One region of the Gracilibacillus saliphilus genome, then DNA from elsewhere that is predicted to be linked to it. Evidence: riboswitches for the same ligand, from Rfam matches in the RefSeq annotation. Region 1 holds a riboswitch; each other region holds the start of a gene.
The links. Region 1 has a riboswitch for thiamine pyrophosphate ahead of thiW (energy coupling factor transporter S component ThiW). Riboswitches for the same ligand answer to the same signal wherever they lie in the genome.
Positions count from the first base shown of each region.

Region 2: another riboswitch for thiamine pyrophosphate. It lies ahead of GHT08_RS13280 (ABC transporter substrate-binding protein); the one in region 1 lies ahead of thiW (energy coupling factor transporter S component ThiW).
Region 3: another riboswitch for thiamine pyrophosphate. It lies ahead of GHT08_RS13500 (ECF transporter S component); the one in region 1 lies ahead of thiW (energy coupling factor transporter S component ThiW).
Region 4: another riboswitch for thiamine pyrophosphate. It lies ahead of tenI (thiazole tautomerase TenI); the one in region 1 lies ahead of thiW (energy coupling factor transporter S component ThiW).

Region 1 covers NZ_WJEB01000002.1:145,954-154,037, reverse strand. Annotated here, with positions in the region: gene GHT08_RS04965 (sensor histidine kinase) at 1-70, opposite strand, end outside; gene GHT08_RS04960 (DeoR/GlpR family DNA-binding transcription regulator) at 225-995, opposite strand; gene GHT08_RS04955 (L-rhamnose mutarotase) at 1,072-1,386, opposite strand; gene GHT08_RS04950 (Cof-type HAD-IIB family hydrolase) at 1,665-2,525, opposite strand; gene GHT08_RS04945 (ring-cleaving dioxygenase) at 2,616-3,590, opposite strand; TPP riboswitch at 3,710-3,824, shown strand; gene thiW (energy coupling factor transporter S component ThiW) at 3,904-4,404, shown strand; gene GHT08_RS04935 (indolepyruvate ferredoxin oxidoreductase subunit alpha) at 4,504-4,743, opposite strand; gene GHT08_RS04930 (aldo/keto reductase) at 5,131-5,970, opposite strand; gene helD (RNA polymerase recycling motor HelD) at 6,615-8,084, opposite strand, start outside.
Region 2 covers NZ_WJEB01000019.1:102,039-110,122, reverse strand. Annotated here, with positions in the region: gene GHT08_RS13300 (arsenic transporter) at 1-858, shown strand, start outside; gene arsC (arsenate reductase (thioredoxin)) at 878-1,297, shown strand; gene GHT08_RS13290 (DUF3221 domain-containing protein) at 1,394-2,371, shown strand; gene wrbA (NAD(P)H:quinone oxidoreductase) at 2,528-3,127, shown strand; TPP riboswitch at 3,228-3,337, shown strand; gene GHT08_RS13280 (ABC transporter substrate-binding protein) at 3,418-4,392, shown strand; gene GHT08_RS13275 (thiamine-binding protein) at 4,406-4,699, shown strand; gene GHT08_RS13270 (ABC transporter permease) at 4,843-5,601, shown strand; gene GHT08_RS13265 (ABC transporter ATP-binding protein) at 5,598-6,341, shown strand; gene GHT08_RS13260 (TatD family hydrolase) at 6,334-7,089, shown strand; gene GHT08_RS13255 (thermonuclease family protein) at 7,145-7,939, opposite strand; gene GHT08_RS13250 (YdcF family protein) at 8,040-8,084, shown strand, end outside.
Region 3 covers NZ_WJEB01000020.1:21,952-30,035, forward strand. Annotated here, with positions in the region: gene GHT08_RS13490 (M20 family metallopeptidase) at 1-263, shown strand, start outside; gene dapA (4-hydroxy-tetrahydrodipicolinate synthase) at 646-1,536, opposite strand; lysine riboswitch at 1,674-1,856, opposite strand; TPP riboswitch at 2,007-2,113, shown strand; gene GHT08_RS13500 (ECF transporter S component) at 2,282-2,872, shown strand; gene GHT08_RS13505 (ABC transporter ATP-binding protein) at 2,879-4,333, shown strand; gene GHT08_RS13510 (energy-coupling factor transporter transmembrane component T family protein) at 4,323-5,117, shown strand; gene GHT08_RS13515 (hypothetical protein) at 5,274-5,861, shown strand; gene GHT08_RS13520 (hypothetical protein) at 6,052-6,753, shown strand; gene GHT08_RS13525 (YkgJ family cysteine cluster protein) at 6,815-7,540, shown strand; gene GHT08_RS13530 (YckD family protein) at 7,608-7,919, shown strand; gene GHT08_RS13535 (CAP domain-containing protein) at 8,034-8,084, opposite strand, start outside.
Region 4 covers NZ_WJEB01000038.1:24,399-32,482, reverse strand. Annotated here, with positions in the region: gene GHT08_RS18825 (TraB/GumN family protein) at 1-348, shown strand, start outside; gene GHT08_RS18820 (M20 metallopeptidase family protein) at 595-1,761, opposite strand; gene GHT08_RS18815 (ferritin-like domain-containing protein) at 1,909-2,352, opposite strand; TPP riboswitch at 2,494-2,590, shown strand; gene tenI (thiazole tautomerase TenI) at 2,680-3,297, shown strand; gene thiO (glycine oxidase ThiO) at 3,290-4,402, shown strand; gene thiS (sulfur carrier protein ThiS) at 4,432-4,635, shown strand; gene GHT08_RS18795 (thiazole synthase) at 4,642-5,412, shown strand; gene GHT08_RS18790 (MoeB/ThiF family adenylyltransferase) at 5,405-6,424, shown strand; gene GHT08_RS18785 (disulfide oxidoreductase) at 6,537-6,959, shown strand; gene GHT08_RS18780 (thioredoxin family protein) at 6,961-7,452, shown strand; gene GHT08_RS18775 (antibiotic biosynthesis monooxygenase) at 7,607-8,080, opposite strand.

The sequences.
Region 1 (8,084 bases):
ACATCACAACCAAATAAACTACCAATAACTGATTGCGCAGCGTATTCCACTTCTTTAAATAACTCCACATACTATCCACTCCATCAAAAAATCACTAGACTTTGTTTAACCATTATACTATGAAACGGTACTTAGGGACAGGATAAATGTCCTATTTCCTATAATATTTATGTTGTATATATTTGTCATTCTGCAAATATAAAAGCACTTCGTTAATCATACCATTAACGAAGTGCTTTTATAACTTCTAAGCCAATTTCCTGTAGACTATCTATATTCTGATCTGAAGAATTACTATCTGTAATTATCCGCTCTACCTTTGTTAAAGGAGAAACGTGTGCAAACGCCTGAAAATGAAATTTATGATGATCAGCCAAAATATATGTAGTGTCTGCTATTTCAATCATTTTTTGCTTGACTCGCGCTTGTTGTTCATTTGATTCGCTAATTCCTCTTTCGAAGTGAATTCCTTTACAGGATAAAAATGCTTTATTAACATGATATAAATCAAGTGAACGTTCTGCTAAAGGACCAACATAAGAAAGGGACCTGGCAAGTAACGTGCCTCCAGTTGAAATTACCGTAACCTTACTTTTTTTACTTAATTCCAACACAACATTAACAGAATTCGTTAGAACAGTAACCGGTATATTGGGTAAGTTTTTCGCAACATACCAGGCTGTCGTACTGGCATCTAGCAGGATTTTATCGGTTTCAACAATATGTTTTACCGCTTCCTGAGCAATCTCTTTTTTCTCTTCTACATACATTACTTCTCGTTCTTGAAAAGGTATTTCCGGTCCATCCTGAGAAGCTGCAATGCTGACTGCTCCTCCGTGACTCCGGGCTAATTTCTTTTCTTTTTCTAATTTTTCTAAGTCTCGACGAATCGTTTCATCCGTCACGGAAAAAAGATTGGCGAGTTCAGAAACTCTAATACTCTTCTTCTGATTAACGACTTCTACGATTCGCTGATGTCTTTCTGCAACTAACATCTAATTCTCCTACCTTCTCGTTCTTCAAACATGTCTATTATTGACTATAGGGAAATCTTGCTTGAAATTCAACTGATTAGTCAAGATGGAAGACTTCTTGATCAATTAAATACATTTTAGGATCCCCTTTTTCATCCATTGCCAATATATCGCTCATAAATGCTTGCCATTTTCGATTGGCTGGATTGGTTTCCAACTCTTTCATTGCACGGTGGTAATCATCCACTTCCATGTAAGCATACAACTTCGTACCATCCATGAATATACTATAATTGCTAATGCCTACTTCTTTCAATGCTTCCAATAATTCTGGGTGTACAGCTTGATGTCTTTTCTTATATTCCTCTTGTGAACCTTCCTTACACTCCATGATAAACATATAACGTGCCATTCATATCCTCCTTTAGTGTAACCGTATTCAATTATTGTTTATTTTTACTTGTATTTGTTTACCATTTTATCACAGAACAAAACAAATACAAACAAAAAATAAGAGACTTCTAGTCTTATGCAGTTATTAATACGAATTTATTGAGCGGACATTGAATCCCTTATTTGGCTCATTTCGGCCCTATTAGCACTATTTTCGATGAATAGCGGAACAAATGTCCGCACCCAACCCATATTTACTTGGAAGCACACGTTTTTGCAATGAAAAACACAAGCTGATTATAGCTTGTGTTGGAAGTAGTCTTTTAAAAAGTAATAAACGCCTTCTTTATCGTTTGTAAACTCTGTGATTTCCTTTACTAACGATTTAATTTGATCGGTCGCATTGAACATGGCCACCGGATAACCTACATATTTCATCATTGGGATATCGTTATTACTATCCCCGATAGCCATGGCATCTTCCGGGCTGAGCTGATAATGTTCCAACAATGCTTCAATTCCGGTTGCTTTGTTTACCCCTTCTACCATTACTTCTACGTTATGATGAGAAGAGGATGAAGTGGTAAAATTCGTTTCACTTTTCATCTTCTTCAGCTCTTCAATCCATACTTTCATTTTTTCATGGTCTTTTGTAAAGCAGTACATTTTCGCATACTTCTGTTCTGGTAAATGGTCATGCCAATGAATATCCTGCTCGATTGCGGCTTCTCTTTCCAGCCATTCATTGATTCCTACTTCATCAGGCTTGTCTCCGCTGATCATGGACTCCATATATCCTCGATCCGCTTTTAAGGAAAGTCGCTCCCCGTCATTGGGATGTACCTCATAATAAATACGGTGAGTTCTTGCAGATTCTATAACTTTATCCACAAGTTCTGTGGATAAGCTATGTTCTAACAGTTTTTCTCCAGCAACATATGTAATCATACCATTTGCTGTAACAAAGCCGTCCAATTCTAAGTCAGATGGTGCAGAGTCAAACACTTCATTATAAGAACGACCTGTCACGATAAACACTCGTATTCCTGTTTTTCTTATCTTTTGAATAATGTCGAGTGTGTTTTCCGTTAATTGATTGTAATTATTCAGCAATGTGCCATCCATATCTAAACAAATTGCTTTTGGTGAAAATGTCATGTTACGGTCCCCCTTTAAACTAGCCGATAACTAGTATAGCACATGAGCTATAAGCTCACCATCGACTAATACCGATGAATGAGCTTAGACTCACTTATCTATTTTTGTTTCTAAAGGAAGAAGATTGGCTTCGATTTCGTCGCGCTTATCTTCCAGAAATGGTGGCAGGGCAATGCTTTCCCCTAGGTGTTCAACTTTTTCATCTGTATCAAATCCTGGCCCATCTGTCGCTAGTTCAATCAATATACCATTAGGTTCACGAAAATATAACGATTGAAAATAATATCGATCGACAAGCCCTGAGTTTGGCAATCGTTCCTTAGTAATTCTCTTATGCCAGTGTTCAAGTTCTTGATAATCGGCTACACGAAATGCGACATGATGTACACTCCCCCTTCCAGGACGCTCCTTTTGTAATTCCGGGCGAACTTCGATATGCACTTCTGCACCTGTACCACCTTCGCCTGTTTCAAACACTTGTATGTTTGCTTGGTCATCAGAACTAGTGTAGGACCCTGCATCACGGAATCCAAGTACCCCTGATAAAATTCTTTTAGTTGGTGCTAAATCTGGGACAGTAAATCGAACAGGTCCCAATCCCGTAATACCATATTCCTTTGGTACTGAACTTTTATCCCATGGTTTACCTGCTGCTACCCCTTTGTTATTTTCGTCAGATACGAGAACAAGACGCTGTCCTTCATGATCTTGAAAAGGTAATATTTTACGCCCGAATTTTTCTCCAATTCCGTCGTGGACAACATCATTATCGTCCAAGCGATCTTCCCAGTAATGTAACGCCTCATCACTAGTAACCCTTAAAGAAGTATAAGATATACTATTATTACCTGGATACGTATGACCCGCATTCGTTATTTCAAAAAAGGTTAAATCTGTTCCAGGTCGTCCGATTTCATCTGCGTAAAATAAATGATACATACTTGGATCATCCTGATTTACTGTTTTTTTAACTAAGCGCAATCCTAAAACATCTGTATAAAAATGATAATTGTCTTTAGCACTAGCTGTAATAGCTGACACATGGTGAATTCCTTTAAGTTCCATAAGATGCCTCCTTCATTATTGTTAAAATCATTATAAACCTTTTACTATCTCGATTTCAAAGTAATGACATCTTGACAATTAGCTTTTTTTTGCTACAATCTTGGTAATTACATAAGTGTTATCACTACTAGGGGTGCTTGTTTTGTACAAGCTGAGAAAAAAGCATTTACAGCTTTTTAACTCTAAGAACCTGATCTGGTTTATACCAGCGGAGGGAAGTAGCTAAACTATTTGCATGGTATAGCCAGGTTCTGATTAGGAATCTGGTTTTTTTACTTAGTGATGCACTTTCTATTTTTATAGGAGGATTTGCATGAATCGTACGTTATTATTAACCACTATGGCTGTTTTTATTGCGATCGGTACATTAGGTTCCCAATTTTTATGGTTTCCAACCGGAATTGCCAAAGCATATCCTGTACAACATGCCGTTAATGTGATGGCAGCTGTAACTCTTGGTCCTGTTCCCGCTGTTATCATAGCTGTTACTATCGGGCTTTTACGTAATTTATTAGGAATAGGAACTTTGCTTGCATTTCCAGGTGGTATGATTGGAGCATTACTTGCTGGTTATTTATATCGATGGACGAGAAAAAGAGTCATGGCAGGATTAGGAGAAATAATCGGTACTGGTGTGATAGGTGCTTTACTATCTGTTCCATTTGCCAAATTATTGATGGGAAGTTCAGTTGGCGCTCTAGCATTTTTACCAGGATTCCTTGTTAGCAGTGTAACAGGAGCTATTATCGGTCTCTTGATTTTATCTAAAATAAAACATACTACTTTGATGCAACAACCCGTTTCGAGTAAGTAAGCAAAAGTGAAAATGGTTAACCGAGCTTTAAGATTCGTTACTTATAAGGTCGATCCATTAGAAAAAAGAAAGCGACCACTTCCAAAATGGTCGCTTTCTTTAATCTTTTGCAAAAAAGGCTTCTGCTTTTTCTAAATATAATTCTTGATCTGGAGTAAGATCATACTCCTCTTCAATTGCATCTACCGGACATACTGCTTTACATGCTCCACAATCGATACAAATATCTGGATCTATATAAAATTGATCTGGTCCTTCAACAATACAGTCTACCGGACACACTGTTGTACATTCGCCAGATTTTTCTGTTTCACATGGTTCTGTTATTACAAATGCCATCTTGCATCCTCCTAGATGTTTATCTATCTGTTATTTACGATACATCATGTTCGACTAAAATTGCAAGTGTCCGATAAGAAAAGCGCAAAGCGTCCGCTTAAAACAAGAGTGAATCTAACAATTAGAATAAGAGGTTTTCCGCGTAAGAAGTTAGCCTGTGATAGTCCCGTACCTCTTTTAAAGAGATAGCTTTTTTATTATGCAGTTGTTTATTGCGAAATGGGACTTGTTTATTGCGAAACATTGCTTCTTTATTGCGAAACACTGCTTCTTTATAATCAAAAAACGTTGATCAACCATTGCATTTTAAAAAATAGAAGAGTAAGTTCTCTCGTCCTCATTAAACAAGAACCCACTTCATTTAGAAACGGGTTCTTATTTTAAAAATTATCGCTTATTAAATTCGTCCGGGTCTGGACCGACACGCTCTTCTTTATTCATATCTTGAATTAATTTCATTTCCTCTTCTGTTAATTCAAAATCAAATACATCTGCATTATCTTGAATACGATGTTGTTTTACTGATTTCGGAATAGTCACAACCTCTTGTTGTAGATCCCACCGCAAAATAACTTGAGCTGTTGATTTACCATGACGTTTCGCAATATCTGTTAATGTTGGATCATCTAATATTTTCCCTTGTTTCAGTGGAGACCACGCCTCTAGCTGAATATTATGTTGTTTACAGAATTCATGTAAACTACGTTGTTGTAAATGTGGATGATATTCAACTTGGTTTACCATTGGTGCTACTTGAGCTTCACTGATCAAATCTTCTAAATGGTGCTCCTTAAAGTTACTTACACCGATCGCGCGGATTTTTCCATCGTTATATAATTTCTCCATCGCCTTCCAGGACTCTTTATATTTATTTAGTTCTGGAACTGGCCAATGAATTAAATATAAATCTAAATATTCCAGTCCCAATTTATTTAAACTTGTTTCGAAAGCTTGAAGAGTTTCTTCGTAACCTTGATCTCCATTCCAAAGCTTAGAAGTAATAAATAATTCTTCACGAGGAATACCAGAATCTTTGATTGCTTTTCCTACACCTTCTTCATTACCATAAACGGCTGCCGTATCAATACTTTTATAGCCGTGTTCTAGTGCCCACTTAACAGAATTATAAACTTCTTCTCCTTCTTCCACTAAGAAAACACCTAGACCAAACCATGGCATCTTTACACCATTATGTAGTGTAGTAGTTGCTTGCAAACTATTTACCATCTCAAATTCCTCCTTTGTTCATTGTCTATAATATCTTGCCACAATCTACAAAAAATGAAAAATGTTGTGCTCATAAGAAAAACCGGCAAATCCCGCCGGACCATTATTACTAAGGTAGTAATGATGAAATATTTGGACAGCTTGACCACCACTCCGGCTGCCCACTTCCCTTTCCGTGGGGTTTGCCCTTCAGCTAACTTTTTTGAGCAAAGCCCGCTCAAAAAAGTGGATCTTCAGGCCAAACAATTCCCACTGGAGTGAAAGCGGGCGGCCTTCGTTAAGTGCTGCTCTTCAAAACTAGCATGAAGTAACACAACTACTTTTATACTCACGGATAGCGATTTTCACTTTGTCCATTGTAAAAAAGTCAACCTATTACTTATCACAATAGTTGTTGCATCTCTCATAGCTGAGACTAATTACGGTGACTCCTGTGGGAATAGCTCGAGCCGAAAATCCACTTTGGAAAGTGATTTTTTTGCAAAGTTAGTTGAGGCCGTGCCCACGGAAAACAAAGTAATTAGTCGGAGCTTTGCAAATATACATCAAACATTTCAAAATAACTGCTTCGTTTAACACAGTTATTACACTTATTTTATACTTTCTTTACTTACAAGAATAGAACAGGGTGAATTTCTCGTGGTTCACCCTGTCCCTTTGTCCCAAATTTGATGGACTTTATAATGGCGATATTTCTGTTTAGGGATATTTTCGATAAAGTGAGTGGGCTTGCCGATTGTAAATAAAGCTAGTTGGTGCATCGCTCGCGTACAAGCTGTATAAAATAAGTTTCGTTCTAATTCATCATAAAAATTGTTATTAGATGCATCGGCAATGATAACCGCATCGAATTCAATTCCTTTAGCCAAGTAGGCAGGAATGACGACAATACCTTTTTCAAAAATGTGTGCTTCCTGTGTCATTAAATGAAGGTCGATACGATTTTTTAATCGCTCATATATGTCCACACATTCTTGCATCGTTTTTCCGATTAATGCAATGGTTTCATGGCCTTCTTGTTCATATTCGTTTATTTGATCGAGCACTTTCTCAATTAAAACATCACGTTGCTCCAATTCCATCACGACCGGTGTCTCTCCATCACGTTCAAACGGTTCAATTAGATCACCATTTGGCATAAATGATTTAGTGAATTCAACAATCGGTGCTGTCGAACGATAGCTTCTCGTCAATACGATTCTTTCATGTTTTTCCTGCCATTTCTCGGATAACAAAGTCTCTTCTCTTAATGCATGCGCATAAATCGCTTGATTTATATCACCTAACAAAGTCATGCGACTAACCGGGAACATCTTCTTCATCAATGCAAACTGAAACGGTGTATAGTCCTGCGCTTCATCGATAAACAAGTGTTGAATCGCACGCTGCGCATCAAATCCTAACAAGCTTTTTTCAAAATAAATATAAGCAGGTGCATCTTCCCATGTTAAATATCTGTGTTTTAAATAGTCTTCCGTAATTCTACATATTTCCTGCCACTGATTTGGAAGTGTAACTTCTTTATCTGCAATTCGCCCTTTGCTTGTAAACAACTGACGAAACGATTTAAGCGGATCAACAAACGCAAGTTGCTTTACTTTTTTTCGTAGTGGACGTAATCGCCAAGCAACTACTCGTTTGCGTAACATTTCCTCTTCACGGTCATAATCATCAAATGTATCTTCTGAAAATCGGTTTTCTTCTTGTAATGTTTGATGAACATCGACATAATCAGCCTTTTCCAATAGTTCACTTTCCTCTAATACCCAATCTTTTTCTCGTTCAATCTTCTCCAGCTTTTTCAATTGGTACAGAATCCAATTGGCTACTTTTTCTAAACGTTCTGGTATGGCTAAAGAACTTTCTGTTTGATAAAAGTATTTTTCAACCATTTGTTTTGGAATGACGGTTTGCCCTCTAAATGTGATATTACGAAAAACAAGTCCTTGATTAGCCAATCGGTCTAAAAAGCGATCAATTAGCTCTTTATAGTCTAAACTTGCTTTGTAATGCATAGCTTCAACTCTTGCCTCGTAATTTTCTGCTCTTTTTTGCAGATAATATTCCATTTGTTCGAAAGGTGTTTCCAATTGAAAGCTATCATCTAATTGACG
Region 2 (8,084 bases), on a different contig from region 1:
GGATTTATTGCTGATACGACTTCATTGCCATTAGTTGTGAGTAACTTGGTCAATATTGTTTCAGCAGATTTCTTTGAAATTGGTTTTGTTGAATATGCTTCAAGAATGATCATTCCAAATTTATTCTCCATCTTAGCAACAATAGTGGTATTATATTTATACTTTAAGAAAAATATTCCGAAAACATATCAGCTCGATCATTTAAAACAGCCATCTGACGCATTAAAAGACATAAAAATGTTTCATCTGTCATGGTATGTTCTTGCGATACTATTAGTTGGTTATTTTGTTAGTGAATTTATTGCTGTTCCAGTGTCCATTATAGCTGGAATCGTTGCTATCTTTTTCTTAATCATGGCACGAAATAGTGCAGCGGTTAATACGACAGAAGTAGTTAAAGGAGCACCATGGGAAATTGTTTTCTTCTCTATTGGTATGTATGTCGTTGTTTATGGTCTTCGTAATGCCGGGCTTACCGACGTATTGGCAGATCTCATTCAATGGAGTGCAGATCAAGGATTATTCAGTGCTACTGTCGCTATGGGCTTTATAGCGGCAATATTATCTTCCGTGATGAATAATATGCCTACGGTACTGATTGATGCATTGGCGATTGCCGAAACAAATACATCTGGTGTAGTACGTGAAGCATTGATCTACGCGAATGTGATTGGTTCTGACTTAGGTCCAAAGATCACTCCGATTGGTTCATTAGCAACGCTTTTATGGCTACATGTTCTATCCCAAAAAGGTGTAAAAATCTCCTGGGGTACTTATTTTAAGACTGGGATTATTCTCACGATCCCGATTTTATTTATTACACTAGTGGGTCTATATCTGACACTATTATTATTTTAACTATTAGGAGGAATGTAAAGTGGCGAAAAAAACCATTTACTTTTTATGTACAGGTAATTCTTGTCGCAGTCAAATGGCAGAAGGTTGGGGAAAAAATTTTTTAGGTGATGACTGGAATGTTTACAGTGCAGGAATTGAGGCACATGGATTAAACCCAAATGCAGTCAAAGCGATGAATGAAGTCGGTATTGATATTTCTGAGCAAACCTCTGACAAAATTGACTTGGAAATACTAAGAAATTCAAATATGGTTGTGACATTATGTGGTGATGCACGAGATAAATGTCCTGTTATCCCGTTTGGTATCCGTAATGAACACTGGGGATTTGATGACCCGGCAAAAGCAGAAGGAACAGACGAAGAGAAGTGGCAAGTTTTCCGTCGAGTACGTGATGAGATTGGGAAACGGATTAAAAAGTTTGCCGAAACAGGAGAATAAATGAAGATGAAGAATGGATGTTTGAATGTCCATTCTTTTTTTTAGTGTAACCTTTTTCAAAGGGCAACGACTAATAGAAAAAGGGAGGCGATTGTGTTGAAATATGTACTCGGTATTATCACGATATTATTCGTAACTGCTTGTGGTACAAATTTGGATAACGGGAATAAATCGCAAGATGATGAAAATAATGATGTGCAAAATGTGATGGAAGGTTATGTCGCTAACATAGGGGACAATAGTGTATTAGTTGTCGAGAATCGATTAGATCCATCCATTTCTGAGTTCCATCCAGAACAGCATGAAGAAGCAGGGAATGCAATTAGTTTCAGCCTCGACAATATAGAAGATAGCATGGCTGATTCACTTATGAGAGGCGAAAAAGTTCAAGTCACCCATGGTGCAGTTGCAGAATCCTATCCAGGACAAAGTAGTGCAATTGCCATAAAGCGGATCGTTGATGAAGAACATGATATGGTCATTGCACCTGATGAAACGATAAACTTAGTCGCTTTGGAACAATTTATTCAAAAAACAGAAAACAATGAGGAAGCCACCATGCGAGGGGTAAACATTACAGTTGAAGGTAGCTCTGTGTTTGATACTTATATTTTTCAGAATGGAGAGTATACCGTAAAAGAAGATGCGACGCAAGATAACTTTGTTGAAGTAGAAACAATAAGTGAAGTATCCTGTCAACAATTAGAGTATTACTTAACAGATGATCAAAACATTATGTTTGAATTGACAGGTTGTGATAACGACACTGGAGTATTAGCGATAGCAAATCTCCCCTTTAAAGATATGATAGTTCCTGAAGACATCTATCACCGTGTTAAGGTGATCGTAGGTGATGAGGTTGTATTGGATACAACTGAAGAATCCGAAAAAGAGGAGATTATTACAAAAATACGTGAGGGTACACCACAATCTGTAATGGCGATGACCATGATGGCTCCAGAAGGGGAAATTATTTTATATGGCAAACAAGCAATCATTCATTTTGATTATCAGGAAGTAGGAAATGTGATCCGTTATAATACGTTGGTTGAGGCAGGCTTAACGTTTGATTAAACATGGAGCATAACACCATGTTTTTCTCAATCATTTATCTTGAAACTGAGATAATCATATGGTAAATTGTTAATATCTCGATTCCGAGATAAATGCATAGATTTTATTAAACGGGGCAAACCAATAATATCTAACAAGAAAAGGAGTTTTATCAATATGGTAAAAGTAGCAGTAGTTTATTATAGTTCTACAGGTATAAACTATCAATTAGCAAACTGGGCAGCAGACGCAGTAAAAGAAGCAGGAGCGGAAGTAAGAGTAGTAAGAGTTGCTGAAACAGCACCAAAAGAAGCGATTGCTCAAAATCCTGGCTGGCAAAAACACGTGGAAGAAACCAAAGATGTTCCTGTTGCAACAACGGAAGACTTAGAATGGGCAGATGCTATCATCTTCAGTACGCCAACTCGTTTTGGAAATGTTGCTTCTCAAATGAAGCAATTTATCGACACGCAAGGTGGGCTATGGGCATCAGGTAAGACTGTTAACAAAGTAGTAAGTGCGATGACTTCAGCTTCTAATCCCCATGGTGGACAGGAAGCTACTGTTTTAAGTCTTTATACATCTATGATGCATTGGGGTGCCATCATTGTTCCTCCAGGATATTCCGATGATTCACTATTTGCAGCTGGCGGTAATCCATATGGTACAAGTGTTACCCAAAGCCAGGAAGACGGCTCTATGGTAGAAAATGTTCAAGATGCGGTTAAACATCAGGCAAAACGTGTTGTTGAAGTAGCTAGTAAAATTCATGGATAATAATTAAAAAACGAATCTCTTTTATTAGAGGTTCGTTTTTTAAATGGTCAAAACTTGAAGAAAAACACGAATTATGTCAAAGTAGAAGTTAGCAATATTATATGAAATGTAGGGGGACCGGTGTTGCCGGTTGAGACTGTATCCGTAAGATGCTGACCCTTAGAACCTGATCTGGTTAGCACCAGCGTAGGGAACATATGAGATGAGATATCTGTATGCGCCCTAGGCTATAAGTCTAGGGCGCTTTCTTATATGTTCCGCTAAAAAGATAAAAAATAGGGGGATTCATCATGAAAAAATTTTTATTTGCCATAATAGGTATGTTTATACTCGCAGGTTGCGGGAATGAAGAAAGCACACCAGAAGAATTAGAAGAAGTTACCTTAGTATTAGATTGGACACCTAACACTAATCATACCGGACTGTATGTTGCGCAATCAAAAGAATATTTCGCAGATGAAGGATTAGATGTAGAGATCGTTATGCCAGGAGAAGCAGGAGCAGATCAGACTGTAGCTTCAGGTCAAGCAGAATTTGGTATTAGTTATCAAGAACAAGTAACAGAAGCCCGCACACAAGATATTCCGCTCGTATCGATTGCAGCAGTAATCCAACACAATACTTCCGGATTTGCCGCACCAGTGGAAAAAGAAATCACATCTCCTGTAGATTTTGCCGGAAAAACGTATGGTGGTTGGGGTGCTCCTGTTGAATCGGCAGTTATTGATGCGTTAATGAAACAGGAAGATGCATCTGTTGAAGATGTCGAGATCGTCAATATGGGCAATACTGACTTTTTCACAGCAGTTGAACGTGATGTAGATTTTGCTTGGATTTACTATGGCTGGACTGGAATCGAAGCAGAACTTCGAGGTAAGGAAATTGATATGATTTATCTTACAGACTATTCAGAAAAACTAGACTACTATACACCTGTTATTACCACAAATGAAGAGATGATCGAAGAAAATCCAGAAACAATCAAAAAATTCGTGGCAGCAGTTAATCGCGGTTATCAGGATGCGATAGACAATCCAGAAGAAGCAGCTGACATTTTAATAGAAGCGCAACCAGATTTAGACGAAGAATTAGTTCATGCCAGTCAGGAATGGATATCACCAAGATACCAAGATGATGCGGATAGATGGGGCGAACAATCAGAAGAAGTCTGGAGCAATTACGCAGAATTCATGTTTGAAAATGACCTATTAGAACGCGAACTAGACGTTGATGCAGCATATACAAACGAATTTTTACCAGAATAATGGAGGGGTATGAATGGCTGAAGCATTAGTTAGTGTACAAATCATTCCGAAGACACCTAATGGGGAAGATTCAATTCCTTTTGTTGATGAAGCAATCAAGATTATCGAACAAGCAGGTGTCTACTATCAAGTTCATCCATTAGAAACAACAATGGAGGGCGAACTGGCAAAGTTATTAACTGTTATCGAAAAAATGAATCAACGTATGCATGAGTTAGACTGCCCAAGTGTGATTTCGCAAGTGAAGATCTATTCACAAAAAGATCATCAAGCTTCCATGAGTGAATTGACGAAGAAGTATCGTTAATTGGAAAAGTGTCCAGTAAATTCCGGAAAGTGTCCAGCAAATTAAAAAAAGTGTCCAGAAAAAGGTCAAAAGTGTCCAATAAATCACGAAAAGTGTCCAGTAAACATTAAAAAGTGTCCAGTAAACCAATAGGAGCATGCTCTATGTTTAGAAAGTCTTTTTTACCAGTCAGTTTGATCGTCGGTATTTTAATTATATGGGAATTATCCAGTCGGATATTAGCTATTCCGACCTGGGTTCTTCCTGCACCTACTGTTATTATACAAGAGGCGATTAATGGCTGGAGTAATTATCAGCATCATATCTTATCAACTGTATTTTTAACTGTGAGCGGATTTGCCATTGGTGTAAGTGTAGGTTTACTCATTGCGATTATGCTTCATCTAATGCCTAAAATCCGTGAAGCACTCTATCCATTGCTGATTATGTCGCAAAATATCCCGATTATTGTACTCGCACCTTTACTTGTTATTTGGTTTGGATTTGGTGTTACACCTAAACTATTAATTATTACATTAGTATGTTTCTTCCCGGTTGCGGTATCGACAATCGATGGATTAAGACATACAAATCCGGAATTAATTCATTATATGAAAATGGCTGGTGCAACGAAGAAACAAATTTTCACAAAACTGGAGCTGCCTCATGCAGTTCCACAAATGTTTTCCGGACTAAAAATTTCCGCTACCTATAGTGTTATGGGAGCTGTCATCTCGGAATGGTTAGGTGCTAACAAAGGAATTGGTGTATACATGACGCTAGCCTCATCATCATTCCGTACTGATCGAGTTTTTGTAGCGATTTTATTTATTATGATCTTATGCCTGATTTTTTTCGCTATTATCATTGCTGCAGAAAAAATCATTTTAAAATGGCATCCGGGTAAGGGGGAACAGTCATGAGTACGCTAGAACTAGAAAATATTTCAAAAAGCTTTGGTGAACTAACTATTCTTGATCACTTAGATTTACACGTGAACGATGGTGAATTCGTTTCCTTACTCGGACCATCTGGCAGTGGAAAAAGTACTATTTTTCACTTGATTGGCGGGCTCTATCAAGCCGATCATGGCACAATTCGTTTAGATAATGAGGCAATCAATGGTAAAAAAGGATCGATAAGCTATATGCCACAAACACCTTCGCTTTTTCCATGGCGTACCGTTCTAGAAAATGTTGTGTTAAGTGTGGAATTACATCAAAAACCTGATAAACAAAAAGCGCTAGAAATGTTGGAACGGGCCGGGTTAAGAGAGTATGCCAACGCATATCCCCACGAATTATCTGGTGGAATGCGCCAGCGTGTTGCATTTGTTCGAAGTCTTTTAAGTCCACAATCTTTTATCTGTTTAGATGAACCTTTTTCGGCATTAGATGAGTTCACAAGGTTAGAAATGCAAAAGTGGTTATTAACTATCTGGGAACAAGAAAGACCGTCTGTTTTATTTGTTACCCATAATATTGAGGAAGCGATTTTTTTATCAGATCGAATTCTTGTATTGGGTTCTAAGCCTGCCAATGTCATCAAGGAATTTACGATTGATTTCAAACGTCCGAGAAATGAAGAGTTGACTTTAACGCAGGAATTCCTTGAAAAGAAGAAGGAAATTTATCAAACATTACGAGGTGTGTTAAATGATTGATGCACATATCCATTTGGATTGGTATCAGCCTGCTGAGCAAAAAAAGATGATGGATACGTTAGACGTTGCTGGGATGATTGCAGTATCCAGTAATCTTACAAGCTGTGAAAAAGTTTTGGAATTAGCGGAGCAATATCCAACTGTCTATCCGGCGTTTGGCTGGCATCCAGAACAACCACTCCCGACTGTTCAGGAATTAACTCAGATTGAAACATTGATTCACGAACACCATGAGCAGATAGTTGCGATTGGAGAAGTCGGACTTCCTTTTTACAAAAGAAAAGAAGAACCTAGTCTCGCTCTTCAACCATACATCGACATATTAGAGCGATTCATGTCCTTTGCTGTCCAATATGATTTGCCGATTGTATTGCATGCAGTATATGATGATGCTGCATTAGTATGTGATTTATTAGCAAAGCATGGGGTAAAACGTGCACATTTTCATTGGTTTAAAGGAGATGACATCACGATTAAGCGGATGATCGAGGCACAATTTATGATTTCCGTGACACCAGATTGTTTTTATGAAAAAGAGATTCAGGATTTAATTAAAAGCTATCCTATTGAATTGATGATGGTAGAAACAGATGGTCCATGGCCGTTTGAAGGGCGATTTCAAGGGGGAATGACACATCCGAATATGATAAAAGAAGTGATTAAACAAATAGCAAAAATGAAACAGTTACCAATACAATATGTAAAAGAACAAGTAGAACAGAATACGAAATTATTTTATCGCGTATAAAATCAATGATAAGAATATGCCCGAATGGTCATCTGACCTTTCGGGCTTTTCTTCATTACTCACAAGCTACACCATCACCATCGCCATCCATATGACTGCCATACCCAGGATCACCTTCATGCAAAGGAGTTACACCAGCTTCGCGTGCCTCTGTACAATTAGCATAATAAACATCCTCATCTGGTGTATGAGCTTCTTGATTTTCTTGAGGGGCATCTTCGACTCCTTCATGGTGGAAACCATCATCAGTTACGTATCCATCGATACTCCAGATACCAATCTCTGCTTCACGTGCTCGTTGTTCTGCTTGCTTCATTTCATCCTGGTGTATATAAGGAGGATCGTAGACATAAGCATAACGTGCTAAGCCTTCTTCTAATAATAGTTGATTAAAATTTTCTCCATCTACCCAAATATAGCCCAGAAGTCGATCATATTTATCTCGTTCTGGCCCATCGAATTCGATTTGAATTTCTTTTCCTGCCAGTTTTTCCACTGCAAATTCAGATGCTTCCGGACCAAAAGGTTGAACAGGAAGGTTAGGGTGTTTTGTTTCAGGTGTATCGACTAATAAAAGTCTTACTGTTTCTCCCTGGCCATCTAATTCAATATGGACCGTATCACCATCGACTACACGACTGACTGTAGCCGTGGCGAAATGTTCATCATCTGGTGTTTCTGCTTGCTCAGGCTTTTCTGACGGTGTCTTGCTTTCCTGAGACATTGTTTCTTCAGTAGTACTGTCTGCTGCAGTTGGATCAGTTTGTTCCTCTTCGATTGTTGCAGTACCACACCCGGCTAGTATGGTCATCACAAAAAGTAAACTGATCAGCCATTTTTTCATCAACATGATGTATCCCCCAGTTGTCTCTTTGAAAATAAGTTTACTATATGGAGGGATAGTTTAAAAGCCTTTTTTTAGTTATGATAGGAAGGGAAAGGAGTATTCTATGAAAAAAATAGTTATCATTTTGATTGGACTAACGTTTACTTTT
Region 3 (8,084 bases), on a different contig from region 1:
GCCCACCGATGGAAAAAACGGAACAAACAGAAAAACTGCTTCGGATTATAAAACGAGTCGGGGACGAACTAGATATTTTTATCAAAGATACAGAAACAGGTGGTGGATCTGACGCTTCGTTCACATCAGCTTTAGGTATACCAACTGTTGATGGACTAGGACCCATCGGGGGAAGAGCCCATCGAGAAAGCGAATATCTGGAATTAGATTCATTTGTCCCTAGAACAATACTTTTAGCACACGTAATTGCCGAATTAGCATAAGAAAAACTGAGCAACAAACGCTCAGTCCTAAAAGCTAAAGATTTACCATTTCTCTAGCTTCCATTATGAAATACTTGAACAGCTTAACCGCCACTCCGGCTGCCCACTTCCCTTTCCGTGGGGTTTGCCCTTCAGCTAACTTTTGCGAGCAAAACCCACTCGAAAAAGTGGATCTTCAGGTCAAACCATTCCCACAGGAGTGGAAGTGTGCGGGCTTCGCTAAGATCTGCTCTACAACGCTAGCATGAGGTAACGTGGTTGTTTTTACTCATAAATAGCAATTTCTAACCCATTGTAAAAATGTGCCACCAATGGTTTAATGTTTTCTTTATATGAAAAAAATGAAAACAGTTCACTTTATAGTTAGTGAACTGTTTTTATATTAACCAGCATAATAATTTTCTTGAAGGAAATGTAAATGGTGTCTTAATATTTGCATTTCTTCTTCGTTTAATGGTACTAATGGTAAACGGACATTTCCTACGTCTATACCATTCAACCCTAGAGCTGCCTTTACCGGTGTAGGACTTGGTGCCATAAACATCGTTTGCATAATTGGGAGTAAATATTGATGTAACTCCTGCGCTCTCCAGAAATCGCCATTTTGACAAGCAGCAACCATTTCATTCATTTCGTTACCAATGATATGTGAAGAGACTGATACAATTCCATTTGCACCAATGGCAACAGCAGGAAGTGTCAAATTATCATCACCACTGTATAGAGAGAAGTCCTGGTCTGTTTCTCGAATGATTTTGGTCATCACATCGAGGTTACCACTAGCTTCTTTTACAGAAACGATATTATCGATTTTAGCAAGTTCAATAATCGTTTCAGGATTCACATTTACACTAGTTCTACCCGGAATATTATACAACATCACTGGGAGTGTGGTAGATTCCGCAATGACTTTAAAGTGTTGATACAAGCCTTCCTGTGAAGGTTTATTGTAGTAGGGTGCAACAAGCATAACTCCATCTACACCAATCGTCTCCGCCTTTTTCGTCATTTCTATAGATTCACGAGTGTTGTTTGATCCTGTCCCTGCTATGACAGGTACGCGACCATTAACGACTTTAACCGTAAATTTAATGAGAGATAATTTCTCTTCTTTTGATAGTGTAGGAGATTCTCCAGTTGTTCCGGCAACAACTAGTGCATCAGTTCCATTTTGTAGTAAATAATTAATTAATCGTTCTGTTTTTCCATAATCAATCTCTCCATTTTGATCAAAGGGAGTTACCATCGCTGTTAATACACGTCCAAAGTTCATGATATATCCACCTCTATTCAAAGATTTAAAACAATTTGACTAGTTCCATTGAATAGAGGGTATCTCATCACCAATTGAAAATAAAAAGATGCAACAATGAGGGCATTGTTGCATCTGGAATTCAAATTGGATTCGATGCGTGAGATAGCCCTCCATATAGTGTGGCACTATATGACAGCCCTGCATTTATTCAATGAAGGACCAGTAAAATAAGCTGATGCATACTTATTTTACTTCGGCAAATTCCCCTTTCGATAGCTTTCTCAGGCAACACCAGCCTCCCACTATGTACTAATGGTTTTTGCACCTCTATTCTCACTTCAATAAAAATTGAAGCAAAATATTTAATTGTTTTACGTTGTTACCAACTATATCAAAAAATATCGATTCATGCAATCTGATTTTCAAAAAAATTTTCTTGACAATATGGAAAAATTTGATATGATGAAGTCGAATTAAATATTATCAACACATTCCACTAGGGGTGTCTTTTAAAGACTGAGATTAAAGTGCTACTTTAAGACCCTTAGAACCTGATCTGGCTTATACCAGCGTAGGGAAGTGGCTAGTATCTAATATATTGCAATACTTTTTATATGGATAAGTATAGCCACTATCTCTACGTATGTATGGATAGTGGCTTTTTGTGTTTGGAGGAGGGTTTTGCTGTAACTAAGTGAGTGATCAAGAACGGGTAAGACTAGACGAATACTTATTCTTAATTTAAAAAAGGAGATGGATGTAGATGAGAAAAACATTAACTTTGACTGATATTTTAATAACAATTGTTATTGCCTTTATTTTTAGTGTTATCTACAAACTGTGGGGTCCATTATACAGCTTTGTAGGGATACTTGGTTTACATGTGGATCAGTTAATATACGGTATGTGGTTTATGGCTGCAACAGTAGCTTTTCTGATTATTCGCAAGCCGGGTATTGCTTTATTAGCAGAACTCGCAGCTGCTCAAGGAGAGTTTTTATTTGGTGGACAATGGGGTATATCACTCCTTTTATATGGTCTTATACAGGGATTAGGCTGTGAACTAATCTTTGCTATGTATCGATATAAGAGTTATCGTCTGTATGTTACTTGTCTAGCAGCAATAGGCGCTGCGATAGGATCACTATTATTAGATGTTTTTTATGGTTATATCGATTCATTAGCATTATGGAATCTTACATTATTGATCGTTGCCAGATTAGTAGGATCGATATTGATTACGGGTGTATTTGCTTATTACTTGGTAGAAGCATTGGACAAAACAGGTGTCACAAAGGCAATCCGTCCAGTAACTAATGATGATTATCAAAGACTCGAAGATGAGATGAGGTAAATTGGCATGCTTGAAGTGAAAAATTTACGAGCTAAATATCCAAATGAAACATCATTATTATTTAAAGATGTTTCACTATCCATTCAACAAGGTGAGAAAGTATTGCTTGTCGGTCCATCAGGATCGGGAAAGTCCACCTTACTTCAGATATTGGCTGGCTTAATACCTGACGTGATAGAAGTACCTATTAAAGCTGATAAACGGAAGATTTCAGAATCGTATGGAATGGTTTTTCAGGATCCAGATGCCCAGTTTTGTATGCCTTATGTAGATGAGGAGATTGCTTTTGTACTAGAAAATAGAAACATACCTCAGCAAAATATGGCTTCCTTAATTAGCCAATACCTAGATCAGGTTGGTTTACAATTAGCGGATCAACACGTTTCTATCCAACAATTATCAGGCGGTATGAAACAACGGCTTGCGATAGCATCGGTATTAGCCTTGGAACCTGAAGTGTTGTTCTTAGATGAACCAACTGCTATGCTGGATCAGGTTGGCACGAAACAAGTTTGGGATACCTTGAAGGAAGTTTCAGAAGATAAGACAGTTGTGATTGTAGAACATAAAATTGACCATGTTTTACCCTTAGTTGATCGGGTCATTATTTTAGATGAAATAGGTGCTATAGTGGCTGATGGTGAACCGAACGATATCTTCAATCGATTCCGAAGTAAGTTGTATCAATATGGAATATGGTATCCAAACATTTGGGATGACTATGCCCGGCAACTTCCTAATTATGCCCAATATGATAACATGCATCAACCGATTATAACCATGGATTCCTTTCATGGTTACTACCAAAAACAAATAAAAATGCATGTTAACGATGCAGTGATTCATCGAGGTGACTGGCTAGCGATAACTGGTGAAAATGGTTCAGGTAAAAGTACGTTGATGCTTGCAATAATGCAATTGATTAAAACATCAGGAGAGATTAACTATTTTTTATCAGATAATATTAACACATGTGATTATCGGAAGATGGGGTATGTGTTCCAAAATCCTGAACTGCAATTTATCACGAATAGTGTTTATGCCGAACTAGAGCACTCTTTGAAAAATAGTGAGGCTCACCCAGAAGAGTTTGCTGATAGGATAGAAGCACATTTAAAAAGATATAACTTATATCATGTTAAAGACCACCATCCCTATCAATTATCTATTGGTCAAAAGAAACGATTAAGTGTAGCAACCGCTACCATTGCAGATGTTGATATTCTACTTTTGGATGAACCGACCTTTGGTCAAGATGCCAAAAACACTTTTCAAATGCTTGAACTTTTTGAAGAATGCCGAAAAAATGGCATCACGATTGTGATGGTTACCCATCAGCCTGAAATAGTTGAATTATATGCAACGAAGGAATGGCGAATAAAAGATGGGGAACTTATGGAAATCTTAGATCTTTCCAGAGTGCAAGAAAATATCTTGAAGGATGATATGTATGTCTATTAGTATTAGTTACCAACCAACCTGGTTACATCAGATAAATCCTAGTTTTAAATTATTGACATTAACTGCTCTATTTATTGGATTGTTGTTTGTCCATAATCCTAACTTTTTGTTGTATATGATTACTGGAATTGTTGTACTTTATCTTTTTGGTACCGGACATCGTTGGAAAGTTATCGGGTTATTAGCTATTCCATTAGCGATTATTTTTCTTTCCTCCTCTACAACGATGATCTTTTTTGGGGAGGGGGAACAAACGTGGTTTAAGTTCGGTCTCATACATATCACAGAGGAGAGCTTTTATCGTGGCATTCACTTAGGATTAAGAAGTATGGTTTTTGGCCTTTTAAGTTTACTATTCGCTTTGACGACTAGACCCGTAAATTTATTTTACTCCACGATGCAGCAATTGAAGTTAAAGCCGAAGTATGCTTATAGTTTTATGGCGGCAATCCGTATGTTACCGATCATTGTGGAAGAATTCCAAACATTACGTCAAGCGTTAAAGGTGAGAGGTGTCCAATATTCAAAGGGGATTAAAGGGATGTACGAAAAAGTAAAATTATATGCCATTCCTTTATTAGCCCAAAGTATTCGACGAGCACATCGAATTGCCGTATCTATGGAGGCGAAACAATTCTCGAAAAATAATAAGCGAACTTTTTATTATCATTTAGGTTATACGAATAAAGATTTGTTATTTTTCCTCATCTTAGTTGTTTGGTTAATTTTTTCGTATGTTTGCAGTAACCAATTTACAGTATTTCCAGTTGAATATGTACGGTAAAAGGATTAACAATGAGGGTATAAATCAGTCTAATAAACATGGTTTATGCCTTTTTCTTTATCATAAAAGGGATGAGCCGATATAAATGAAGAAGTTTAAAAAGATGGCGCTTTTTTTACATATCAAACGTTTATAGTGAGGAGAGGAGAGACTACTATGATTAATACGAAGTGTCCTATCTGTAGAGGTAATGTAGAAGAACAAGTTTCAGAAACGATAGAACTCATGAATAATCATAAGATTTATCTTGATGCTGACTTTGTCTATGTATGTGATAATCAATGTGGGTTCATTCAAAAGAACATGACTTATCCTATGGTTATTGCAAAGCAGGATTCAGAAATATTTTTAGTTGCACTTGATAGTGATAATGGGAGAGTTGTAGATAAAGCCCAAAATGTATGTTTTCCAGTGATGAACATTGACTCGATATTAGCACGCGGATATTGGGAAGCATATGTTGGTTCCGTGGATGGTTTATCATTATTGCGAGAAGCTCGCGACAGCCGATCTGGTTATATAGAGGAGCCAAAGTTATTTGATTTTGCAACAAGTGAACTTTCACAAGACGCTTTTTTGTGTTGGTTGTTTGAGCATGCTAGGAAAGAAAGTGCAGAAACAGCAGGACAGATAGCACAAGACATATTAAATAATATCTTTCATCAATTTCAAAAATTAAACCAAACCTTTACCGAAAGTTTTGAAGATTATTATTTAGTTGATATAAAGAACTCATCATATTGATATTTTATTAATCCTTGAATCGAAAATCTCTAATGAGAAAGTCTATATTGTCATAGAAGATAAAGTAAATAGTGGAGAAAGTCGTCAAGATCAACCTGAATTTTATGTTAATACCTTAAAGAAGCTAGAAACAAAAGGATATATTATACCTGTCTATTTTAAAACTGGTTATCTATCATCTTTAAAAGAAATGAATTTAACAGAGCGAAATATCGTATATATTGGTAATCAAACGATTCATCAGATATTTTCTCGTTACTTGCAACAAATTTCGGAGCATATTATATTATGGCATTGGTGGAGTCATTTCTTAACAAAACATTATGAGCCAATTGAGCGCACTTGCAACTGGACTATTGATCCCAAATGGTCATTAAAAGAAGTTAATCAAAAAGCAAAAGGTGAAGATTTGACGGTTCCACTTGTTTTTGACAAGGTAGTCCAAGTATTGTTTAAAGAGTTTGAAAATGAACAATATAGGAGAAAAACATTTACTGTACAGGGCAAAGGTCATATTGACTGGCATTACGAGATACATAAAAAAAGTTGGAAAAACAAGTCCCAGAATATCTTGGTCAGCCTTTACTTTATTTGGGATATGAATCGGTTTTCTCTCGTTATAAAATCCTCTCCATATAAGTATAAGCCGAAGAATAAATTATCAAGTGAAGAATATCAATATTACATGACTTCCAAGAAATTGATTAAAAATAAATTGAAAGATAATCATCATTTAGATTGGCAATTTACCAATTATTATCTTCAAATAGGAAATTTGAAAGATATTAATGAACTCACAATCGAAAAGTTAAACGAAACAATGACAAGAACAATAAATTTAACCTGTCATGAGCTGGATCAAATCTTCTTCTTTTTGGAAAACAATCTGTAATACTGTCTGTTCAAAAATCTGTTATACTAGTCAAAGAATTAAAACTAGCAGGAGACCAAATATGAATCATTATTTAACACAGGAAGAAATTATCGAGAAATGTAACGAATTAAATGAGAAATACCAAATTAACGAAGATGCTTTCTATCAAATTGTTGATCAATTAATAGATAGCAATCTTTCCGCAGACCAAAAATTAGTTAAAAGTTTTCAGCTTCTGCTTGAAGCCGTATCAACGGAAATTAATCAGATGGAAAAGACCGTAGACTTAGAACCAACTTGCCGAATGGGTTGTGCTTTTTGTTGCTACTTTCCGATTGTTATTAATAAGATGGAAGCCAAGTTAATCAAGCGTTCTATAACACAAATGCCTGTAGAGCGGAAAGAAAAAATAGTGGAGCATTTTGCCCATTACTATCGAGAGTATAAGGAGAAGGTGGATCAGTTTTCCGACTTGGATGTAACAGACCACAACCACAAGTATGACTATAAAAAATCTTTATTACCTTGTGTTATGTTAGACACAGATACGAATCAATGTTTGGCATACGAGATAAGACCTTTACCCTGTCGAACATACGTTAATTATAGTGATCCCGCAGTTTGTGCTGATCAAGTCATGCCTGAGGAGACGATCAGTTATGAATTCCTGTATCAGGAGTACATGGGAGCGATCAATGAATTATTAATATATCTATATGAGCAAGAGGATACAGGAATTATTGAATATCCGAATGACTTGTATCAGGAAGATTTGTTAATAAACTGGATGAAAGATTTCAGCTAACCACTCCAATTTTTCGCATAAGTGTGCAAAAGGTTGCAATACTAAGGGAAAAAGGAGTGTGATCAAATTGCGGAAGTTTTTTATTGCATGTGCATTGACCATTTCCATTGGAGGATTATTCCTTTCATCTGTACAGGCAGAAACAGAGGAAGTGAAACTTTCTGTTGAGCAGATAGGTGAAATCAAAGCTCTGAAACAGGAAGTAATGGAAAAAGAAAAGCAAATCATTGAAAAGTACGTAGAATATGGTGTGTTTCCAGAAGAAAAAGCTCAAAAAATAATCCAACATATGGAGAAAAAATATGAGAAGCTCCAGGAAAATAACTTCATTCCAAAATGGGATCATAAACATCACATGAAACATGATAACGAAAATTAATTATCGTAGGGAGCTTCGTGAAGTCGCCTAGTTTCTCGGTGCTTGGAGCTAGACAAATCCAAAAAATTTATACTTACCTAATTACAAATAATGCTTACCTTTAGAAGGTAAGCATTATTGCGTTAAATAGGTTTCAGTATAGAATGGTTGCCCATCTTCTTGAAA
Region 4 (8,084 bases), on a different contig from region 1:
GAATATCAAGAGGCAATGTTGGCATCTTCCTTAGTAACTGTGATTGAGTATCAACAGCAAATGGAGAAACTGTTTGAAACGTATGAGCAAGGTGATGAAGAAGAATTGCTTGAAGTATTGTCTGAAGAAGAGGGTAGTTCTTCGGAAATGCAAGAAGAAAACGAAGCATTTATGAAAGCAATCAATGATGACAGAAATCAGAATATGGCAGAGCAAATCGTTCGCTTTCTAGAAGAGGATGAAGCAGATACATATTTTGTGATGGTAGGTAGTCTTCATTTATTACAAGAGCCTCATATTCGTTCGATTTTGGAGGAAGAAGGATACACAGCCGAACGGATTCACTAAGTAAATAAGGATCGATACCACCTTTCTTGAATATCAAGTTCTGCTCCTTGGATAACGCGTGCTCTTCCGTGGATATTAAGCTCTGCTCCTTGGATAACCCATGTTCTTCCTAGGATATTTGCCTTTATCCACGGAGGAATGATATTTTTCCAAGGAACAGCAACAATTATCTAAACTAAAAACGTGAGCATCAAAAATAAAATGATGGTCACGTTTTGTTGTAACTTGAAAAACTTCTTTATTAACTTATTCATTTACATTCAACGTAGCAGCTATTAATGTTTTGGCTGCTATTTTCATTGCTCGCTCATCAAAGTTAAACAGAGGGTGATGGTGTGGCACGAAGCCATTTTCGATTTGGGCTCCTGTAAAGAAATAAGCACCAGGTTTTTCTTCTAAATAGTAGGCAAAGTCTTCACCTGTCATACTAGGTACAATCATTTCAGCCTTCTCTACTTCTTTCACTTGTTCGGCAGCAGCTAATACTTTTTCAGCATGCTCGGCATGGTTGACAACGGGTCTATATCCGTAGGCATAATCAAAATCATAGGATACATCATAGCCAATACATGTGCCTTTTATCACTTTTTCGATTTCCTCTTTTATAAAATGTTGCACGTCCTGATTAAAGGTGCGTACCGTTCCATCAATCATCGCTACATCTGGAATAACATTGTACGCATCACCTGCATGAAATTGCCCGATCGATAGGACGACTGTTTCTAATGGATCAATCCGTCTTGAAACAATTTGCTGTAGATTCGTTACAAGTTGTGAACCGACTACAATCGGATCTTTCGTTTGGTGTGGCATTGCTCCATGGCCACCTTTTCCTTTTATTTCAATGGTGAAGTGATCTGCTGCTGCCATAAAGTTTCCTCTTGATGTCTGAACGATTCCATATGGGGTATTGGTCCAAAGGTGTGTACCGTAAACAACATCAACATTCTCCAGTACTCCTGCTTCAATCATCGGCTTAGCACCACCAGGGGCAAGCTCTTCTGCATGTTGATGGATAAACACAACGGTACCCGCCAGTTCATTTTGATATTTCTTAAGTACTTTAGCTACAGCAAGTAATGTCGTCGTGTGTCCGTCGTGTCCACAGGCATGCATCACACCGTCGTTTTTGGACTTATAAGGCAAATCTTTTTCATCTTGAATAGGTAGTGCATCAAAGTCCGCGCGCAATGCCACGGTTTTACCAGGTTTAGCTCCTTTTAAAGTGGCTACAACACCATTTCCACCGACATTTGCTTGATATGGAATATCTAATATTTTATATTGCTCCTGAATAAACGCAGCTGTTTTATATTCTTGAAAGGAAAGCTCAGGATATTGATGTAAAAACCTGCGCATTTCCACCATTTCATCGTACAAACCATCAATTTCCTCAAATAAAGTATCCCTCATATCCTCACCTCACAGAAGCTTTTCTTTCTATTATATCATAGATTACTAGCATTTCCTTTTTATAGGAATCAGGAAAAGGGACAAAAAAACAACCTCCTGGTTAGTGGAAGTTGTTTTTTCTATATATGAAAAAAAGGGGTTAACGAGTTATTGAAAGCTCTTATCTGACAAAAGTCGTTCTGTTTCTTCTTTATGGCTTGTTTCATCTGCAATAATATCTTCTAATTTCACAACAAGTTCGGTTAAACCAAGCTCATCTGCCTGTTGTTTTCTTTCTTCATAGCGCTCAATCGTTTCTGTTTCAGCTTTAAGTGTAGCTTCTAACATGGCTTGAACGTCTGTTAATTGTTCAACTTTTGCTGGTGTTGTAGTTGGTGTACCACCTAATGTTTTAATTTTGTCAGATAAGTATAAAGCATGTCCGATCTCATCATTTATTTCATCTTCAAAAAAAGGTTTTAAGAAAGAACGATATAATCCTGAAACAACAGATGCATGATACGTATACATGATTGTTGCCGCATATTCATTTGCTAAATCTTCATTTAATCCATCAATTAATGCTTGTAATTTTTCATCTTTTTGTGCCATTGCTTTCAACATCCTTTCTATTGATCATCTCTATTATATATCTACCCTTAAGTGAAAATGATTAAACATAAAAATGGAAAATTTTTTATTGGCGATTATGCCATACTATGTTATCCTTTTCATATAAGAAAAAATAATACGTAAGAACACTAGGGGAGCCATTTGGCTGAGACGAATCTTCGGACCCTTTGAACCTGATCTGGTTAACACCAGCGGAGGGAAGTGGTAGAAAAGCAACCAAATTGTAGCTTTTGATACATACCACTCGTCCATGCTGGATGGGTGGTTTTTCTATTTTCACTTCCTCTAAATAAAGGAGTAGAAACAATGCATGGAATACACCTTATTTCAAATGGGAGATTAACAGAACAACATTTGCAGCTTGTATCGGAACAGATTGCTCACATAAATTATATTCATCTACGAGAAAAGACCAAAACGGCGAAAGAAATCTTGGAAATGATTGATTTTTTGATAGAAGCTGGTGTTCCTGCTGAACGGATCATTATCAATGACCGTGTAGATGTAGCGTCGATAAAAAAATGCTGTGGCGTACAGCTTGCCTATCATAGTATTCCGGTTGCTGATGTGAAGCACTCCTTCCCGGCACTCCGTATCGGTAAGTCCGTCCATTCCTTGGAAGAAGCCATTACGGAAGAACATAATGGTGCAGATTTTCTAATCTATGGGCATATTTTTTCAAGTAACTCTAAACCTGGACTCGAACCAAGAGGCATTACCGCGTTAGCTGATGTCATCAAAAACGTTTCTATTCCTGTCATCGCAATTGGCGGGATTACGGAACAAAATATGAACCAAGTACAAGAGGTGGGGGCTAGTGGTGTTGCGATTATGTCAGGGGTATGGGATGCCGAAGATCCTACCGAAGCAATAAAGTGTTATCGTCAAGTGTTCGACGCGAGGAAGGAGGAACAGTGTGAATAAATTATATGATCAGATCATTGTTGGCGGTGGAGTAATGGGAGCTTCGATTGCCTATCAGTTAAGTAAAAGAGGTTACAAGGTGTTGCTGTTAGAAGAAAATAAAATTGCTGCAGAGGCATCCAGTGCAGCAGCTGGCATGCTCGGTGTGCAAATGGAGTTTGAGCAGGATTCACCGTTATTTCAATTTGCTAAAGAAAGCAGGGAATTATACCCTGATTTAGCGGAAGAACTGATGCAAGGAAGTGGTATGGACATTCAATTAATCGAAAAAGGTGCCTTAAAGCTTGTCTATCATCAAGATGAGCTGGATACGTTAAAACGAATTGCTAGCTTTCAAACAGAACAAGGAGCAGAGGCAAAGGTGATCTCACCAGGGAGTATCCCGGAAAAAGAAATGACAACCGATTTTTATGCAGCTCTTTATTGTCCAAGAGAAGGGCAAGTATCAGCTCCTCACGTAACGAATGGCTTTGCGAAGGCTGCTGAACATAAAGGTGCGGTCATAATGGAACAGACGAAGGTAGACGATCTCATCATCGAAAACGGTAAAGTGACAGGTGTGAAGACAGATAAAAAAACGTATACTGCTGACAGGATCATTATCACTTGTGGATTTAAGAGCTCACATTTTTCTCGGTACATGCAAGAACTCACACCTGTAAAAGGAGAATGTCTGTCTGTTGTGACAAAAAAGCCTCTGATTCAATCAACGATCTTTACAGAAGGCTGTTACCTTGTTCCGAAAAGAGGTAACCGGATCATTATTGGCGCCACATCGAAGCCAAATCAAACGGATAAAGAGGTGAAAGTAGCAAGTGTCCTGCATTTGTTATCACGTGCCAAACAGATACTCCCTGCATTAAACCAGGCAACGATAGAGAAGGTTTGGGCGGGTATACGTCCCTTAACGAAAGACGGTTTTCCTTATTTAGGCGAAGTACCAGATGTATCAGGATTATATGTTGCAACAGGACATTATCGTAATGGTATATTACTGGCGCCTAAAACTGCTTTATTTATGGCAGATATGATCGAAGGAAAATCAGTCGATCCAATCTATTTAGATACATTTTCCTTGAGAAGAGAAAGCCTTCTATCTGTTTAAAGTGAAGGCTCACAAAAGGAGGGTTGATTTTGGAGATTATCGTAAATGGTGATCCATTAGAAGTTAGTGAAGGGATCACCAATATTGAAGAGTTAATCCAAGAATTACGTTTGGAGAAGAAATCATTAATTGTCGAGCATAATCAAACCATTTTAAAAAAGGAAAAACATAAAGAAACGGCAATTTCAGAAGGTGACCGATTGGAAATTGTCCATTTTGTTGGAGGAGGATGAAAAATAATGCTACAAGTAGGTAATGATACCTTTCAATCACGATTATTTTTAGGAACAGGAAAATATCCAAACTATGATATCCAGAAACAGGCAGTAGATGTATCAGAAACAGAGGTACTGACTTTTTCGGTGCGTCGGATGAATATTTTTGATCCGGACCAACCCAATTTTCTCGAAAAAATAGATTTAAAGAAATATCGTTTTCTGCCAAATACTGCTGGTGCTAAAAATGCAGAAGAAGCGGTCAGAATCGCTAAATTAGCAGATGCATCGGGGTTATGTGATATGGTGAAAGTAGAAGTAATCGGTTGTGACAAAACATTACTGCCAGATCCGGTAGAAACGTTAAAAGCGACCGAGACTTTACTTGCGGAAGGTTTCACTGTACTGCCATACACGTCTGATGATGTTGTACTTGCCAGAAAGTTAGAGGAGCTAGGCGCACATGCCATTATGCCAGGTGCATCACCAATTGGATCTGGGCAAGGGATTATTAATCCATTAAACTTGCAATTTATTATCGAGCAAGCTAGTGTACCTGTAATTGTGGATGCAGGGATTGGTTCGCCAAAAGATGCTGCCTATGCAATGGAATTAGGCGCAGATGGTGTTCTTCTCAATACAGCTGTTTCTGGTGCCAATGATCCTGTCAAGATGGCTGAAGCGATGAAGTTAGCAGTGGAAGCTGGCAGACTAGGGTTTGAAGCAGGTCGGATTGCGAAGAAGGAATACGCGGTGGCAAGCAGTCCTAAGGAAGGGATAAGTGTTGGTGAATAATCGCTATCATCGTCAAATGCTCTTCGATCCTATTGGTGAAACAGGGCAAAAAAGATTACAGGAAAGCCATGTTGTCATTGTTGGTGTTGGTGCACTTGGTTCAAGCAGTGCGGAAATGTTAGCACGAGCAGGGGTTGGCACGTTAACCTTGATCGATCGTGATTATGTGGAAGAAACCAATTTGCAGCGGCAGCAGCTTTTTTCTGAAGAAGATGTCCGCATGCAAACACCTAAAGTAATTGCTGCAAAGAAACGATTGGAAGAGATTAATCATTTGAACAACATTCATGCAGAGGTGATCGATGCTGGAGTTGATGAACTGGAAGCAATTGTTCCACAAGCGAACCTAGTAATCGATGCCACAGACAATTTTGATACGAGATTAATCATTAACGATATTTGTCAAAAGCATCATAAACCATGGATCTATGGAGCGTGTGTGGCAAGTTATGGGGTAACATTCACCGTCTTACCAGAGGAAACCCCTTGTTTACAATGCTTGATGGATCATATACCAAGTGATGGTGCAACATGTGATACAGTTGGCATTATTAGTCCAGCAGTACAGATGGTTGTCTCTCATCAGGTAACAGAGGTACTGAAAATACTGACTGAAAATCTCGATGCACTTTCTGGAAAATTAATTGCCTTTGATCTGTGGAAAAATCAACAAATGGAATTGAAAGTAGCTAGTTTAAAGGATGAAACATGTCCATCTTGCTCAAAAAAACAGTATCCACATTTAACTTATCAAGCGCAGTTGAAAACAGCCGTACTGTGTGGTCGGAATACGGTCCAAATTAGAACGAGTGCAGAAAAAATCATTCACTTTGATGAAATGAAAAAACATTTGGAACGCAATCAACACATTAAATTGTTTAGCAATCCATATTTGTTATCATTTGAGATCGATAAATATCGTGTGGTCATATTCCGAGATGGACGTACGCTCATTCACGGCACAAAAAATGTACAAGAAGCTAAAAAAGTATATTATCAATATGTAGGGTGAAGCAGCTTTTTTAAGTTGCTTCTTTTTACGTTGGCGAAATTTTACACAAATCATTCATTTGTTTTTCCTTGCCTTGTATGTATAATTAATGTGAAAGGAGAATGTGAACGAAATGGACAAGCGAAAGGAAATACTGTTATTTATTAGTTGGGCCGCGAGTCTAATGGCAACGATGGGAAGTTTGTTTTATTCCGAAATTATGAAATTCATACCTTGTGAATTGTGCTGGTATCAACGAATTCTAATGTATCCACTTGTAGTCATTTATGGATACGCAGTTTATAAAAAAGATATTCGTTACGCTTTTCCAGGGGTCATTTTAAGTGGAATCGGAATCTTAGTTTCCAGCTATCATTATTTGATACAGAAAGTTCCTGGATTACAAGAGGCTGGTGATGGATGTGGTATCATTCCATGTACTACAACATATGTGAATTACTTTGGTTTTGCATCCATTCCTTTTCAAGCATTGATCGCCTTTCTTGTCATCTTTGCTATTCACATTTATTTAATTGTTCAACAAAGGAGCGTTTAAAGTGAAGAAAATGGTCATTTTTGTATTAGTGCTCGTCGTTATTTTTGGAGCATTAATATTTGTCGTACAATATCAAAATTCGAAACAACTTGATGGGGTAGAAAACCCTTATAATAAAACAGACTTGGATCAAGCCACAATTGATCAGTTGGACGATCCGATGTATCAAAATCAAATATTACCTGATGAATTAGCGGATAAGTTAAGTAATGGTGAAGATGTTACAGTTTACTTCTACAGTCCTACTTGTATCCATTGCCAACGAACCACACCTGAATTGGTACCAATCGCAGAGGAATATGGCGTGGATTTAGTGAAATTGAATTTAAAAGAATTTGAAAGTGCATGGTCTGAATTTAATATTGAAAGCACGCCTACGATGGTACATTATGAAGGTGGAGAAGAGTCTGCAAGAATAGTCGGTGAACAACCACAATCTAATTTCGAAGATTTCTTCGAGCAAGAAGTACTAGCAGAAGCTGATGACTCATAAAAGTTATCAGCTTCTTCTTTTTTAAAAGTGTCTAATAAAGTTGGAAAAGTGTCCAATAAATATGCTAAAGTGTCCAATAAAGCTAGAAAAGTGTCCAATAAACGAACGAAAGTGTCCAATAAATCCAAAAAAGTGTCCAATAAAAGAAAATTGACTATTCTTCTTCGTCTTCCCCAACTTGGAAGGTTTCTGTATAGACTGATGCGGCTATATAGGCATCCTCTTTTTTATTTGGAAGCGGGTTTGTCTTTTTCCATGCATGATAATCTTTTGGATCATCCCATTCCACTAGTAAGATGTAGGAATTTCCCCTAAACGGTCGCAATAATCTAGCAGCAACTACCTCACTTATTTCATTCACTTTCTGCTTATAATCCATTTCGAAGATCGGACTTCCTTCCTCTGTAACTGGGATGTGTGACAGACTGATAAAACCAATTTCTGATAATTCGCCGACCTGTGCTAACACAAGGTAATCTCTGCTTGTTTCAAAAATAGATGGATTTGTATCTTCATAGTAGGCGACGGCTTTGACATCGTTATGCATGATTATAAAAGGAAAAATATGATGCTTGCCCTTTAATTTCTCTAAATATGGATAGGTGCCGTTTGTCATGTAACCATTCATAATA